Regions from separate parts of the Actinacidiphila sp. bgisy167 genome, predicted to be linked through region 1. Evidence: riboswitches for the same ligand, from Rfam matches in the RefSeq annotation. Region 1 holds a riboswitch; the other holds the start of a gene.
What was found. Region 1 has a riboswitch for glycine ahead of gcvT (glycine cleavage system aminomethyltransferase GcvT). Riboswitches for the same ligand answer to the same signal wherever they lie in the genome.
Positions count from the first base shown of each region.

Region 1 (6,650 bases):
ACCCACTCCATGGCGTGCGCCGCCGTGTCGCCCTCGGCGCGCAGCTGACGGGCGGTGGCCGAGGCGCGGCGGCGGACCTTGAGGCCGCCGGGGAGGATGCCCTCGCGGTTCAGCCCGGCCTGCACGCAGTCCCGCATCACCCGCCAGATCTCCAGCAGCCCCGCGCGGATCTCCGCCTCGGTGCGCCAGGCCTTCTCGTTCTCCAGCATCAGGCCGGAGATGGACAGCCCGGTCTCCCGGGTGAGCCGCAGCAGCTCGTCACCCGTGCGGAAGGGGTACTTCAGCACGGTGTCGTCCAGCTTGATGCGGTCCTCGCCGACCGCGTCCTCGTCGACGACGAAGCCGCCGCCGACCGAGTAGTAGGTCTTCTCCAGCACGGGCGCGCCGGTCTCGTCGTACGCGAAGAGCGTCATGCCGTTGGCGTGATACGGCAGCGAGCGGCGGCGGTGCAGGATCAGGTCGTTGTCGGGCGAGAACGGGATCTCGTGGGCCCCGAGCAGGCTGATGCGGCGGTCGGTGCGGATCCGTTCGACGCGCTCGTCGGCCGTGTCCACGTCGACCGTGCGGGGGGAGTGCCCCTCCAGGCCCAGCAGCACCGCCTTGGGGGTGCCGTGGCCGTGGCCCGTCGCGCCGAGGGAGCCGTAGAGCTCGGCGCGCACGGAGGCGATGCCGGCCAGCAGACCGTCGTTCTTCAGCCGCTGGGCGAACATCCGGGCGGCGCGCATCGGGCCCACCGTATGGGAGCTGGACGGGCCTATGCCGATCGAGAAGAGGTCGAAGACGGAGATGGCCACGGTGCGATGACTCCTCGGGTTCGCGGACCCTGTTGTGCGCGGGCGGGCGGCGGGGTCGCCGCCGGAGTGGTACGTGGGGTGGCGTGGGTGCGCCGCACGCGGTTCTCAGTGTGCGGGACCCTCCTTGTGGGACGGGCCCCGCACACCGGTGACGCTCGCTACTTCAGGCCGGGGTAGAGCGGGTGCTTGTCGGCCAGGGCGGTGACGCGGGCGCCGAGCGCCTTGGCGGTCTCCGCGTCGAAGTGCGGCTTCAGGGCCGCGGCGATGATGTCGGCGACCTCGCGGAAGTCCTCCGCGCCGAAGCCGCGGGTGGCCAGGGCCGGGGTGCCGATGCGCAGTCCGGAGGTGACCATCGGCGGGCGCGGGTCGTTCGGGACGGCGTTGCGGTTGACCGTGATGCCGATCTCGTGCAGCCGGTCCTCGGCCTGCTGCCCGTCGAGCTCGCTGTCGCGCAGGTCGACCAGGACCAGGTGGACGTCGGTGCCGCCGGACAGCACCGAGACGCCCGCCGCGGTGACGTCGGGCTGGGTCAGCCGCTCGGCGAGGATCTTCGCGCCCTCCAGGGTGCGGACCTGGCGGTCCTTGAACTCCTCGCTCGCCGCGACCTTGAAGGCGACCGCCTTCGCGGCGATGACGTGCTCCAGCGGGCCGCCCTGCTGGCCAGGGAAGACCGCCGAGTTGATCTTCTTCGCGAGCTCCGCCTTGCTCAGGATCACGCCGCCGCGCGGACCGCCCAGGGTCTTGTGCGTGGTCGTGGTGACGACGTCCGCGTACGGCACAGGGGAGGGGTGCAGCCCCGCCGCCACCAGACCGGCGAAGTGCGCCATGTCGACCATCAGGTACGCGCCGACCTCGTCGGCGATCCGGCGGAAGGCCGCGAAGTCCAGCTGCCGGGGGTAGGCCGACCAGCCGGCGATGATCAGCTTCGGGCGGGACTCCCGGGCCAGGCGCTCGACCTCGGCCATGTCGACCTGCCCGGTCTCCGCGTCCACGTGGTACGCGGCCACGTTGTAGAGCTTGCCGGAGAAGTTGATCTTCATGCCGTGGGTCAGGTGCCCGCCGTGGGCGAGGTTCAGACCCAGGATCGTGTCGCCGGGGCTGAGCAGCGCGAACATCGCGGCGGCGTTGGCCTGCGCGCCCGAGTGCGGCTGGACGTTGGCGTGCTCGGCGCCGAAGAGCGCCTTGACGCGGTCGATCGCGAGCTGCTCGACGACGTCGACGTGCTCGCAACCGCCGTAGTAGCGGCGGCCGGGGTACCCCTCGGCGTACTTGTTGGTCAGCACCGAGCCCTGGGCCTGGAGCACCGCGACCGGAGCGAAGTTCTCCGAGGCGATCATCTCGAGGGTGGACTGCTGGCGGTTCAGTTCGGCGTCGACGGCGGCGGCGACGTCGGGGTCGAGCTCATGGAGTGAGCTGTTGAGAAGCGACATCAGGATGTCATCCGTCCGGAAGTCGGAGTGGGCAGGGCGGAGCGGTCGGCAGCCGTGGGCGTCAGTCGCCGATGAAGGCGGTGTACTCGTCCGCGGAGAGCAGGTCGCCCGGCTCCTCGGAGACCTTCACCTTGAACAGCCAGCCGCCCTCGAAGGCCGCCGTGTTCACCAGCGAGGGGTCGCCCACGACGTCCTCGTTGACCTCGGCGACCTCACCGGAGACCGGGGCGTACAGATCGCTGACCGACTTGGTCGACTCCAGCTCACCACAGGTCTCGCCCGCGGCGACCGTGTCGCCGACCGCCGGGAGCTGGACGTAGACCACGTCGCCGAGGGCGTTCGCCGCGTGCTCGGTGATGCCCACCGAGGCCACGCCGTCCGCGTCGGGGGCCGAGACCCACTCGTGCTCCTTGCTGTACCGCAGCTGCTGGGGGTTGCTCATGGCTCAATTCTCCTGGATGACGGTATGTGCTGGTGAATGGCTGTCTTGACAGGTAAGACGCGGGCGCCGGAAGCGGGCGGGGCGTCAGCGCTGCCGCTTGTAGAACGGCAGGGCCACCACCTCGTACGGCTCATGGGTACCGCGGATGTCCACGCCCACACCGGGGCTGCCCGGCGCGGCGTGCGCGGCGTCCACGTACGCCATGGCGATCGGCTTGCCCAGGGTCGGGGACGGGGCTCCGGAGGTCACCTCGCCGACGACCTCGCCGCCCGCCACCACGGCGTAGCCCGCCCGGGGGACCCGGCGGCCCTCGGCGACCAGGCCGACCAGCTTGCGCGGCGGTTGCGCCTCGGCCTTGGCGGCGGCCGCGACCAGCGCCTCGCGGCCCACGAAGTCACCCGGCTTGTCGAACTTCACGACCCGGCCGAGCCCGGCGTCGAAGGGGGTGAGCGCGGTGGTCAGTTCGTGACCGTACAGCGGCATGCCCGCCTCCAGGCGCAGCGTGTCGCGGCAGGACAGGCCGCACGGCACGAGGCCCGCGTCCGCTCCGGCCTCGGTCAGCGCCTGCCACAGCTTCTCGGCGTCGGCCGGTGCGACGAACAGCTCGAACCCGTCCTCGCCCGTGTAGCCCGTGCGGGCGATCAGCGCGGGGACGCCGGCGACGGTGCCGGGCAGCCCCGCGTAGTACTTCAGCCCGTCCAGGTCGGCGTCGGTGACCGACTTCACGATGGCGGGGGAGAGGGGGCCCTGGACGGCGATCAGCGCGTAGGCGTCCCGGTCGTCGCGGACCGCGGCGTCGAAGCCGGCGGCACGCTCGGTCACCGCGTCGAGCACGACCTGGGCGTTGGAGGCGTTGGCGACGACCATGTACTCCTCGTCGCCGAGGCGGTAGACGATCAGGTCGTCGAGGATACCGCCGTCGGGCGCGCAGATCATCGTGTAGCGGGCGCGACCCACGGCCAGCGCCGAGATGTGGCCGACCAGCGCGTAGTCCAGCGCTTCGCCGGCGGCGGGACCGGTGACGGTGATCTCGCCCATGTGGGACAGGTCGAAGAGGCCGGCCCGGGTCCGCACGGCGGTGTGCTCGTCGCGCTCGCTGGCGTACCGCAGGGGCATGTCCCAGCCCGCGAAGTCGGTCATGGTGGCGCCGAGGGCGCGGTGCAGCGCGTCCAGTGCGGTACGGCGGGGTTCACTCATCGGGCGGACTCCCAAGGCGAGAGGGGACAGGTAGGGCGATGACGGGTCAGGTCCTCCCCATCTGTCATCGGAACCTGAGAGGTTCACCTGGACCCTCCGACGGGAGGAGTCCTGGTTTGCACCTTGGGTGGGGCGGCGCTCCGTGGCCGGGAGGTTCGCCCGCTTTTCAGATCTGCCTCGGACGCGCGGTATCTGTGCCTGAGAGATTCAAGGGAGGACTTGCTCCTTCGGCGTCCGCACCACCGCGGTGGTGCGGAAACTCTCCCGCGCGACCTCGAACGGCCGCTATGAGGTTGAGGGCGCCATCATTGCACGGCGCCGGTCGTTGTCGCGATCGCGTGCCGGATGTCCGGGTCCGGTCCTGATCGCGCAGTAACGCCGCCGCTTCTCTGGGTAAGCAAAGACACAGGATTTACTGTTTCTTGAACATCTGACCCGGAGGCGAGCTGTGCGGTGGCAGAGTGCGTATGCGACGGCCGGGGGTCCGGCCGCGTCCCGGCCGGTCCCGGCGCGGGCCGGGGAGGCGCGCCGCGGCGGCCGCGCCGTGCGGCCGCGCCGGCTGCTCGATCTGCGGCGGGGGCGCCGGCCCGTGCGCACCCTGCGCTATCCGCCGGGGGACGTCCTGGTGGTCTCCGGCCTCCCGGGCGGCGGCAAGACCACCCTCATGCGGCGCGCGGCGGGCGGCGCCCGTCTGATCGACTCTCAGGACGTCAGGGAGCGCTGGCAGGCCCGGGTCCCGAGGCTGCTGCCCTACGCCCTCTACCGCCCCCTGGTGCGGATCGCGCACTACGCGGGGCTCCGGCGGGCGCTGCGCTCGGGCGACAGCGTCGTCCTGCACGACTGCGGCACCCAGCGCTGGGTGCGCGCCTGGGTCGCCCGTGAGGCACGGCGCCGGGGGCGGGGGATGCACCTGGTGCTGCTGGACGTCCCGGTGGGCGCCGCGCTGGACGGCCAGCGCCGGCGCGGCCGGGGGGTGTCGGCGTACGCCATGGCCCGGCACCGCAACGCCTCCCGCCGCCTGCTGGCCGAGGCGGCGGCGGGCCGGCTGCCCCGGGCGTGCGCCTCGGTGGTGCTGCTGGACCGCGCAGCGGCCCGGGAGCTCGAGGCCATCGACTTCGACGGCTGAGCGGCCGGGCCGCGTCGCGTGCGGGGCTCGCCCCGCAGGGGTCCTGCTACTGCAACTGCGGCTCAGCGAGCGCCTGCGGCGCCTCGAACACCGTCTGGGGTGTTGCGGGGGACAGCTCGGGCGCACCGGGAACCGCGGGGGACAGCGGCGACAGCGCCGCGTCGTTGCCGAACGGCAGCGGCAGCGGCACGAGGATGTCGGTCAGCAGCTGCGGCACCAGCAGCAGAATCGCCTGGAGGTCCCCGACCACGACGGCGATCTGCGCCGCCACGGCCGTGATATCCCCCGAGATCACGGCGGTGACCAGGGCGGCCACGTCGGTGATCAGCTTGTCCAGCTGCGCCTTGATCTCGTCGATGGTGCCGGCCGCCGCCTTGGCGCCGTCCTTGGCACCTTCCTTGGCGCCCTCTTCCGCGGCGCCGTCCTTGGCGCGGCCGGCCGCCAGTCCGGACTGGTCGGGCGACTGGCCCACGCTCTGCGCGGCGGCCGTGTCGATGAGGCCGGCGAACTGGCGGCTCGCCTCCGCCAGACGGGAGCTCAGCTCCTGCAAACTACCCCCGTCCGGGGACTGAGCCTGGGCGTCCTGGGTGATCCGGGCGCCATAGGACAGCGTGTCACCCAGCTTCGCGATCAGCTCGGCTCGGGTGGCGGCCGCCGCGTCGGCGGAATCCGCCGCCTTGGAGATGTCGGCAGCCGCGATGCGAACCGGGGCGTGGGCGTCGGCGGTGCCGGCGAAGCCCATCGTCAGCGAGGCGCACACTGCTGCCGCTATGAGGGTGGAGTTGATCCTGGTGATGCGCATGTCGAGATATCTCCCGGTTGAGGGTTTTCTCCTTGCTCGTCCTACCTTCGGAGGCGATGTGACGCTTCGCAACCGGACCATCGCATGGTGTGACAAGCGTGTGATGCGGAGGTCTGGGGGCCTGCCGCCGGATAGGGTTTCCACCGAGCGCACACCACAGGAACTTGCGAGGCGAGACGCAGTGAACATCCCGGGGCAGCGGATACCGGACGGCTTCGCCCCGCCGGTCCACGGTGCCGGCGGCTGGCCCGCCAACGAGCTCGAGGAAGTGCTCTCCGCGGCACTCGGCGATCCGGGTGCCACGGCCCGGGTGCTGGAGGTGCTCGGGCGTTCCCAGGTGTGGATCCCGCTGCCGAACGGCGGCGGCCCCGACAGCGCGGACCTCGACCTGCCGACCCTCGAACTCGACGGTGGCGTCTATGTGCCTGTCTTCAGCTCGGAAGCGCAGTTCATGGCCGCCGGCTCCGGTATGAGCTTCGCCGTCGCACCCGCCCGGGAGTTCGCCCGCGGGCTGCCCCCGCAGCTCGGGATCGCCGTGAACCCGGGGGGCGCGGTGGGCATTCCGCTGCCGCCCGCCGCGGTGATGGAGCTGTGCCGCACCGACCGCGAGCCCGGCACCCCGACCGGCGCCCGGGTCCGGCTGTGGGAGCCCTCGCCGGACGAGGAGCCGGTCGACTTCCTGGCCGCCGCCGCGGGCGAGTTCGCAGTGACCCCCGTCGTGCTCTCCGCCCGCCGCGCGCTGGCCAGCGTCGAGGGCGACCCCGCCACGCTCTTCGTGGGGGTCGAACTCGACCGCTGGCAGGAGGAGGACCGGGCCGCCGCCATGGGCGCCCTCGGACGCGCGCTCGGCGCCGTACCG
Region 1 is NZ_JBYIQP010000045.1:6,065-12,714, reverse strand. It holds gene AC3ET4_RS18265 (L-serine ammonia-lyase) at 1-794, opposite strand, end outside; gene glyA (serine hydroxymethyltransferase) at 953-2,224, opposite strand; gene gcvH (glycine cleavage system protein GcvH) at 2,286-2,666, opposite strand; gene gcvT (glycine cleavage system aminomethyltransferase GcvT) at 2,751-3,863, opposite strand; glycine riboswitch at 4,040-4,140, opposite strand; gene AC3ET4_RS18245 (AAA family ATPase) at 4,312-4,989, shown strand; gene AC3ET4_RS18240 (hypothetical protein) at 5,036-5,791, opposite strand; gene AC3ET4_RS18235 (enhanced serine sensitivity protein SseB) at 5,973-6,650, shown strand, end outside.

Region 2 (6,650 bases), on a different contig from region 1:
GCGATCATCGTGTCGCAGAAGCGGTCCAGCTCCGCGAGGTTCTCGCTCTCGGTCGGCTCGATCATCAGCGTCCCGGCCACCGGGAACGACATCGTCGGCGCGTGGAAGCCGTAGTCGATCAGGCGCTTGGCGACGTCGTCGACCGTCACGCCCGTCTCCTTGGTCAGCGGGCGCAGGTCGATGATGCACTCGTGCGCGACGAGCCCGCCCGGGCCGGTGTAGAGCACCGGGAAGTGCGGCTCCAGGCGCTTGGCGATGTAGTTCGCGCTCAGCACCGCCACCTGGGTGGCGCGCTTGAGGCCTTCGCCGCCCATGAGCCGTACGTACGCCCAGGAGATCGGCAGGATGCCGGCCGAGCCCCAGGGCGCCGCCGAGATCGGGCCGACGCCCGTCTCCGGGCCGGCGGACGGCTGGAGCGGGTGGTTGGGCAGGTACGGGGCGAGGTGGGCGCGGACGGCGACCGGGCCGACGCCGGGGCCGCCGCCGCCGTGCGGGATGCAGAAGGTCTTGTGCAGGTTCAGGTGCGAGACGTCGCCGCCGAAGTGGCCCGGCTTCGCCAGACCGACCAGGGCGTTGAGGTTCGCTCCGTCCACGTAGACCTGGCCGCCGGCGTCGTGCACCGCGGCGCAGATGTCGGCGATGTGCTCCTCGAAGACGCCGTGCGTGGACGGGTAGGTGACCATGAGCACGGCGAGCTCGTCGCGGTGCTGCTCGATCTTGGCACGCAGGTCCTCGACGTCGACCTCACCGTCGCCGGCCGTCTTCACCACGACGACCTTCATGCCGGCCATCACGGCGCTGGCCGCGTTGGTGCCGTGGGCGGAGGAGGGGATGAGGCAGACCGTGCGCTGGGAGTCGCCGTTGGCGCGGTGGTAGGCGCGGACGGCCAGCAGACCGGCGAGCTCGCCCTGGGAGCCGGCGTTCGGCTGGAGGCTCACCTTGTCGTAGCCGGTGACCTCGGCGAGGCGCTCCTCCAGTTCGCGGATGAGGGTCAGGTAGCCCTCGGCCTGGTCGGCCGGCGCGAAGGGGTGCAGCGCGCCGAACTCGGGCCAGGTGACCGGCTCCATCTCGGTGGTCGCGTTGAGCTTCATCGTGCACGAGCCCAGCGGGATCATGCCGCGGTCGAGCGCGTAGTCGCGGTCGGCGAGACGGCGCAGGTAGCGCAGCATCGCGGTCTCGGAGCGGTGCTGGTGGAAGACCGGGTGGGTCAGGTAGTCAACCTCGCGGACCAGGGCGGCGGGCAGCGCGTCCTCGGTGGCCGCGTCCAGGGTCTCGACGTCGGCGGTGACGCCGAAGGCACCCCAGACCGCGGCGAGGTCGGCACGGCCGGTGGTCTCGTCGCAGGCGATGCCGACCCGGTCGGCGTCGACCTGGCGCAGGTTGACCCCGGCCTTGTGGGCGGCGGCCACGACCTCGGCGGCACGGCCTGGCACCCGGGCCGTGACGGTGTCGAAGAAGGCGCCGGTGGTCACCTCGACGCCGCCGGCGCGCAGGCCCGCGGCGAGCAGCGCGGCGTAGCGGTGGGTGCGGCGGGCGATCTGCGCCAGTCCGTCGGGGCCGTGGTAGACCGCGTACATGCCGGCCATGACGGCGAGCAGCACCTGCGCGGTGCAGATGTTGCTGGTGGCCTTCTCGCGGCGGATGTGCTGTTCGCGGGTCTGCAGCGCGAGACGGTAGGCCTTGTTCCCGTCGGCGTCGACGGAGACGCCGACCAGTCGGCCCGGCAGGCTGCGGGCGTAGGCGTCGCGGACGGCCATGTACCCCGCGTGCGGGCCGCCGAAGCCCATGGGCACGCCGAATCGCTGCGTGGTGCCGACCGCGATGTCGGCGCCGAGCTTGCCGGGGGAGGTGAGCACGGTCAGGGCCAGCAGGTCGGCGGCCACGGTGACGACGGCGCCGAGCCCGTGGGCCTGCTCGATAACCGGCCTCAGGTCGCGCACGGCGCCGGAGGCACCCGGGTACTGCAGCAGCACGCCGAAGACGCCGCGCTCGGCGATCTCCGCCGGGATGCCCTGGCTGAGGTCGGCGACCACCACCTCGACACCGGTGGGCTCGGCGCGGGTCTCGATGACGGCGACGGTCTGCGGGAAGGTGTCGGCGTCGATCACGAAGACGCCGTCCTTGACCTTGCCGACGCGGCGGGCCAGCGCCATCGCCTCGGCGGCGGCCGTGCCCTCGTCGAGCAGCGAGGCGCCGGAGGTGGGCAGCCCCGTGAGGTCGGCGACGACTGTCTGGAAGTTGAGCAGGGCCTCGAGGCGGCCCTGCGAGATCTCCGGCTGGTAGGGCGTGTACGCCGTGTACCAGGCCGGGTTCTCCATGACGTTGCGCAGGATGACCGGCGGGGTGAAGGTGCCGTAGTAGCCGAGGCCGAGCATGGGCCGCAGCACCTGGTTGCGGTCGGCGAGCGAGCGCAGCTCGGCGAGCACCTCGGGCTCGGTGCGGGCGTCGGACAGGCCGAGCGCTTCAGCGCTCTTGATGGCGTCCGGGACGGCGGCGGAGGTCAGCTCGTCCAGCGAGCCGTAGCCGACCTGCGCGAGCATCTTGGCTTGCGCACCGGCGTCGGGCCCGATGTGGCGCTGCTCGAAGGGGATGCCGCGCTCCAGCTCGGAGAGTGGTATGCGGTTGGCGGTCATCTGCGGAGGCCTCCTGGTCTGGCGCGACACGGCCTCCCCCTCTGTCATCTGAACCTGAGAGCTTCACCGTCCCGCACACGCCGGGGCGGCTTTCACCGTCGGTGAGGACGCGAACGCGCACAGGGGTGCGGCGCCCGTTCCTGCTTTCCAGAGTGACCTCACCCCTGCGGTACGGATGCCTGAGAGATTCCGGGGAGGGTTTGCTCCTTCGGCGCCCGGCGTGCGGTTCACCGCGTCGCCGGGACTCTCCCGCAAGGGGTCAGCAGCCGCCTTCAGCCTACCAGCGCGGTCCGGTGAGGGGGCATGTGACAGTTGCCACCTTTCATGCCTAAATAGGATTAAACGCGACCAGTTGGAGGGACCGTGCAGACCGGTATCGATCCGCGCAGCCTCATCGGACGCAGGGCCTTCGACCGCAACGGAGTGAAGATCGGCATCATCGACGAGGTGTACCTCGACGATGCCACCGGGGAGCCCGAATGGGCCGCGGTGCGCACCGGTCTCTTCAGCCGCGACGCGTTCGTGCCCCTGGACCCGAGCGAGTTCACCGGCGAGGAACTGCGCGTGCCGTTCGACAAGGCACTGATCAAAGACGCCCCCGATTTCGGCGTGGGCCGGCACCTCTCCCCCGAACAGGAGCTCCAGCTCTACCACCACTACGGCATGAGCGGGCCCTCCCTGTCCGGTCCCGTGCCGGAACCGCCGCCGGACCGCGACTTCGGCACGCTGGCAGGCGACAGCTGACATCGCGACGGCGGCTGATCCGGTGGCACCAGCGGCAGCGGCTCCGACGGCTCCAGCTCCGGATCGCCCACCGCGAAGGTCCGCACGCGCCCCGGCGCCGCCGAGCCCGGCTCCTCGAAGCGGACGGTGACCCGGCCCACCCCGCTGCCCTGCACCCACCCGGCGCCGTACTCGCTGTGCCGTACGTCCTGGCCCGGCATCCAGCGCCGCTCCACGGCCCCCGGCTCCGGGGCGCCCGGCGCCGACGCCTCCGGCGCTCCCTCCGAGGTCCCTTCCAGCGCACCCGCCGCTTCCTCCTCCCGTTCCGCCGCCTGGGCGAAGAGGTCCTCCTGCGTGTAGTCGGCGAGTCCGGCGACGCCGACTCCGAGCAGCCGGACGCCGCCCGTGATGTCGACGGCCTCCAGCAGGCGCGCCGCTGTCTCCCGGACCACGGCCAGGTCGTCCGTCGGGGCGCGCAGGGTCTCCGAACGGGTCAGCGTCGTGAAGTCGTACCGCCGCACCTTCAGCACCACCGTGCGGCCCGAACGGCCCGCGGAGCGCAGCCTGCGCACACAGCGGTCGGCCAGCCTGTCCACCTCGAGCCGGACGCGCACCCGGTCGGTGAGGTCGACGTCGAAGGTGTCCTCGACCGAGATCGACTTGCTCTCGCGGTCGGCGACCACGGGCCGCTCGTCGATCCCCAGGGCCATCTGGTGCACATGGGCCCCGTGCGCCTTGCCGAGCAGCCGGACGAGCTCGGCCTCCCCCGCCTCCACCACCTCGCCGACCGTGAGGATGCCGGCCCGTCGCAGGTGCTCCGCCGTCGCGGGCCCCACCCCGGGCAGCGTGCGCACCTGCAAGGGGGCCAGCAGCTCGCGCTCGGTGCCCGGCTCGATGACCACCAGCCCGTCCGGCTTGGCCCGCTCCGAAGCGATCTTGGCCAGGAGTTTGGAGCCCGCCAGCCCCACCGAGCCGGTGAGGCCGGTCGCCGCCCTGATGTCACTTCGCAGCCGCTCCCCCACCGCACGCGGGTCGTCCGCGATGCCGCCCGCCTCCAGGTCGACGAAGGCCTCGTCCAGGCTGAGCGGCTCGACCAGCGGTGACAACCGCGACAGCAACTCCATCACCACATCGCTGATCTGCCGGTACACGGCGAAGCGCGGCACCAGGTAGGCGGCGTTCGGACACAACCGGCGGGCGTGCGCCATCGCCATCGCCGAGTGCACACCGTGCACCCGGGCCTCGTACGACGCGGTCGCCACCACGCCACGGGGCCCGAGGCCCCCCACGACGACCGGCTTCCCCCGCAGACTCGGCTTCGCCGCCTGCTCCACGGCGGCGAAGAACGCGTCCATGTCCAGGTGCAGGATGGTCGGCGCGCTTCTCACAGTCACCGATGGTGCACCACCGGTCCGACATCCGCCGTACACCTGTACGGCGGACGGACGGGTGCTGCGGACGGGTGTGGTGTCGCGACCGCTCAGCCCGCGCGGTTGCGGCGCCGCGCCAGCTCGTCGCCCGGATTGTGGCCGACCAGCGTCTCCCCCGTGTCGACCCGCTCGGAGTGCAGCTGCGACAGAGCGCCCTCGACGTCCCGCCACACCACGCCCACGGCGATACCGAAGATTCCCTGACCGCCCTTGAGGAGGTCGACGACCTCGTCCGGGGAGGTGCACTCGTACACCGTCGCGCCGTCGCTCATCAGCGTCATGCGGGTGAGCTCGGCCGGCCCGCTGGAGCGCAGGTGCTGCACGGCGGTGCGGATGTTCTGCAGCGACACCCCCGTGTCCAGGAGCCGCTTGACGATCTTGAGGACCACCACGTCGCGGAAGCTGTACAGCCGCTGCGTCCCCGAGCCGTACGCGGGGCGGATGCTCGGCTCCACGAGCCCCGTCCGCGCCCAGTAGTCCAGTTGGCGGTAGGTGATTCCGGTGGCCGCGCAGGCGGTGGGCCCGCGGTAGCCGACCTTGTCGCCGGCCCCCTCCGGAAGCTGTCCCGAGGTGTCCCCCGAGCCCCCTCCGGGGGGCGCCGCGGCGTTGCGGGCCAGGGCCCCGCGCATCGGATACGGGCCGCCGAAGGCCGTACCGTCGCCGGTGCTTCTCACGCCGACCTCCCGTCCCTTCGCACCCCTCAGGGCACGCGCACGTGCCATCGGGACTTTCCCTCTCGACGGTAGGCAGTCACTCCGGGTGCGTCAACGATCGCCACGCTCGGCACGCCGAGTGATATCAGCCCCAAAGGTGGTTTCCCGTGTCCACGGTGGGGGTACGGCTGCTCGGATGGCCCCCGCGGGCCTTCACTGGTTGCTGGTGCCGAAGTCCTCGGGCGAGATCTGGTCGAGGAACTCGCGGAACTTCTCGACCTCGTCCTCCTGCTCGTCGGGGATGGCGATGCCGGCGTCGTCCAGCACACCGTCGCTCCCGTAGATGGGGGTTCCGGTACGCAGCGCGAGCGCTATGGCATCCGAGGGACGGGCGCTCACCTCCACGCCGCTGGCGAAGACCAGCTCGGCGTAGAAGACGCCGTCGCGCAGATCGGTGATCCGGACCTCGGTCAGCGTCTGGCCGACGGCCTCGAGCACGTCCTTGAACAGATCATGGGTCAGCGGCCGCGCGGGAGTCATGCCCTGTTGCGCGAAAGCGATGGCGGTGGCTTCCCCCGGCCCGATCCAGATGGGCAGGTAGCGGTCGCCCCCCACTTCGCGCAGGAGCACAATCGGCTGGTTGGAGGGCATTTCGACCCGGACACCCACGACGTCGAGCTCGTTCACACAGCAACCCTAGGCCGTGCCCGGCAGGTTTGGGTAGTCGGGACGGGCCCGGCCGGTCGCCGAATGGGCGCGTCCGGGCCGTACCGGCTCAGAAGAGCCGCACCCCGAGCGCGGACTGCACCAGCGCCGCGTGCAGCCGCACCGACAGCGCCGCCAGCTCCCGCGCGGTGGCCTCCGCGTGCGTCCTGGTCTGCGGATTGCGGTGCCTGCGCAGGGGCGCGACCACCTGTTCCACCAGCCCGGCCTCACGATCGGCGGCCGCCTTCACCGCGCGCAGATGGCGCGGTTCGAGCCCGAAACGGCCGAGATCGGCCACGATCTTTGCGATGTTCACCGTTTCGGCGTCATAGTCGCCCTCAGGGCCGGCCTCCACCAGGCCGTACGCCTCCCACTGGGCGAGTTCGTCCGCTTCGGCGCCCGTGGCGGCCAGGAGTTCCTCCCTGCCGATGCGCAGCGCCGCCGGCGCCTCCCGTTCCACCGTGCCGACCTCGAGCAGCTCCCTGGACTCCCCGGAGGCCGGGGAC
Region 2 is NZ_JBYIQP010000117.1:253-6,902, forward strand. It holds partial or broken gene gcvP (aminomethyl-transferring glycine dehydrogenase) at 1-2,633, opposite strand, end outside; glycine riboswitch at 2,791-2,895, opposite strand; gene AC3ET4_RS28590 (PRC-barrel domain-containing protein) at 2,997-3,377, shown strand; gene AC3ET4_RS28595 (DNA polymerase IV) at 3,290-4,744, opposite strand; gene AC3ET4_RS28600 (MerR family transcriptional regulator) at 4,837-5,460, opposite strand; gene AC3ET4_RS28605 (bifunctional nuclease family protein) at 5,653-6,126, opposite strand; gene ftsR (transcriptional regulator FtsR) at 6,215-6,650, opposite strand, start outside.
Region 2: it holds a riboswitch for glycine, as region 1 does, so the genes downstream of both, gcvP (aminomethyl-transferring glycine dehydrogenase) here and gcvT (glycine cleavage system aminomethyltransferase GcvT) in region 1, are expected to answer to the same signal.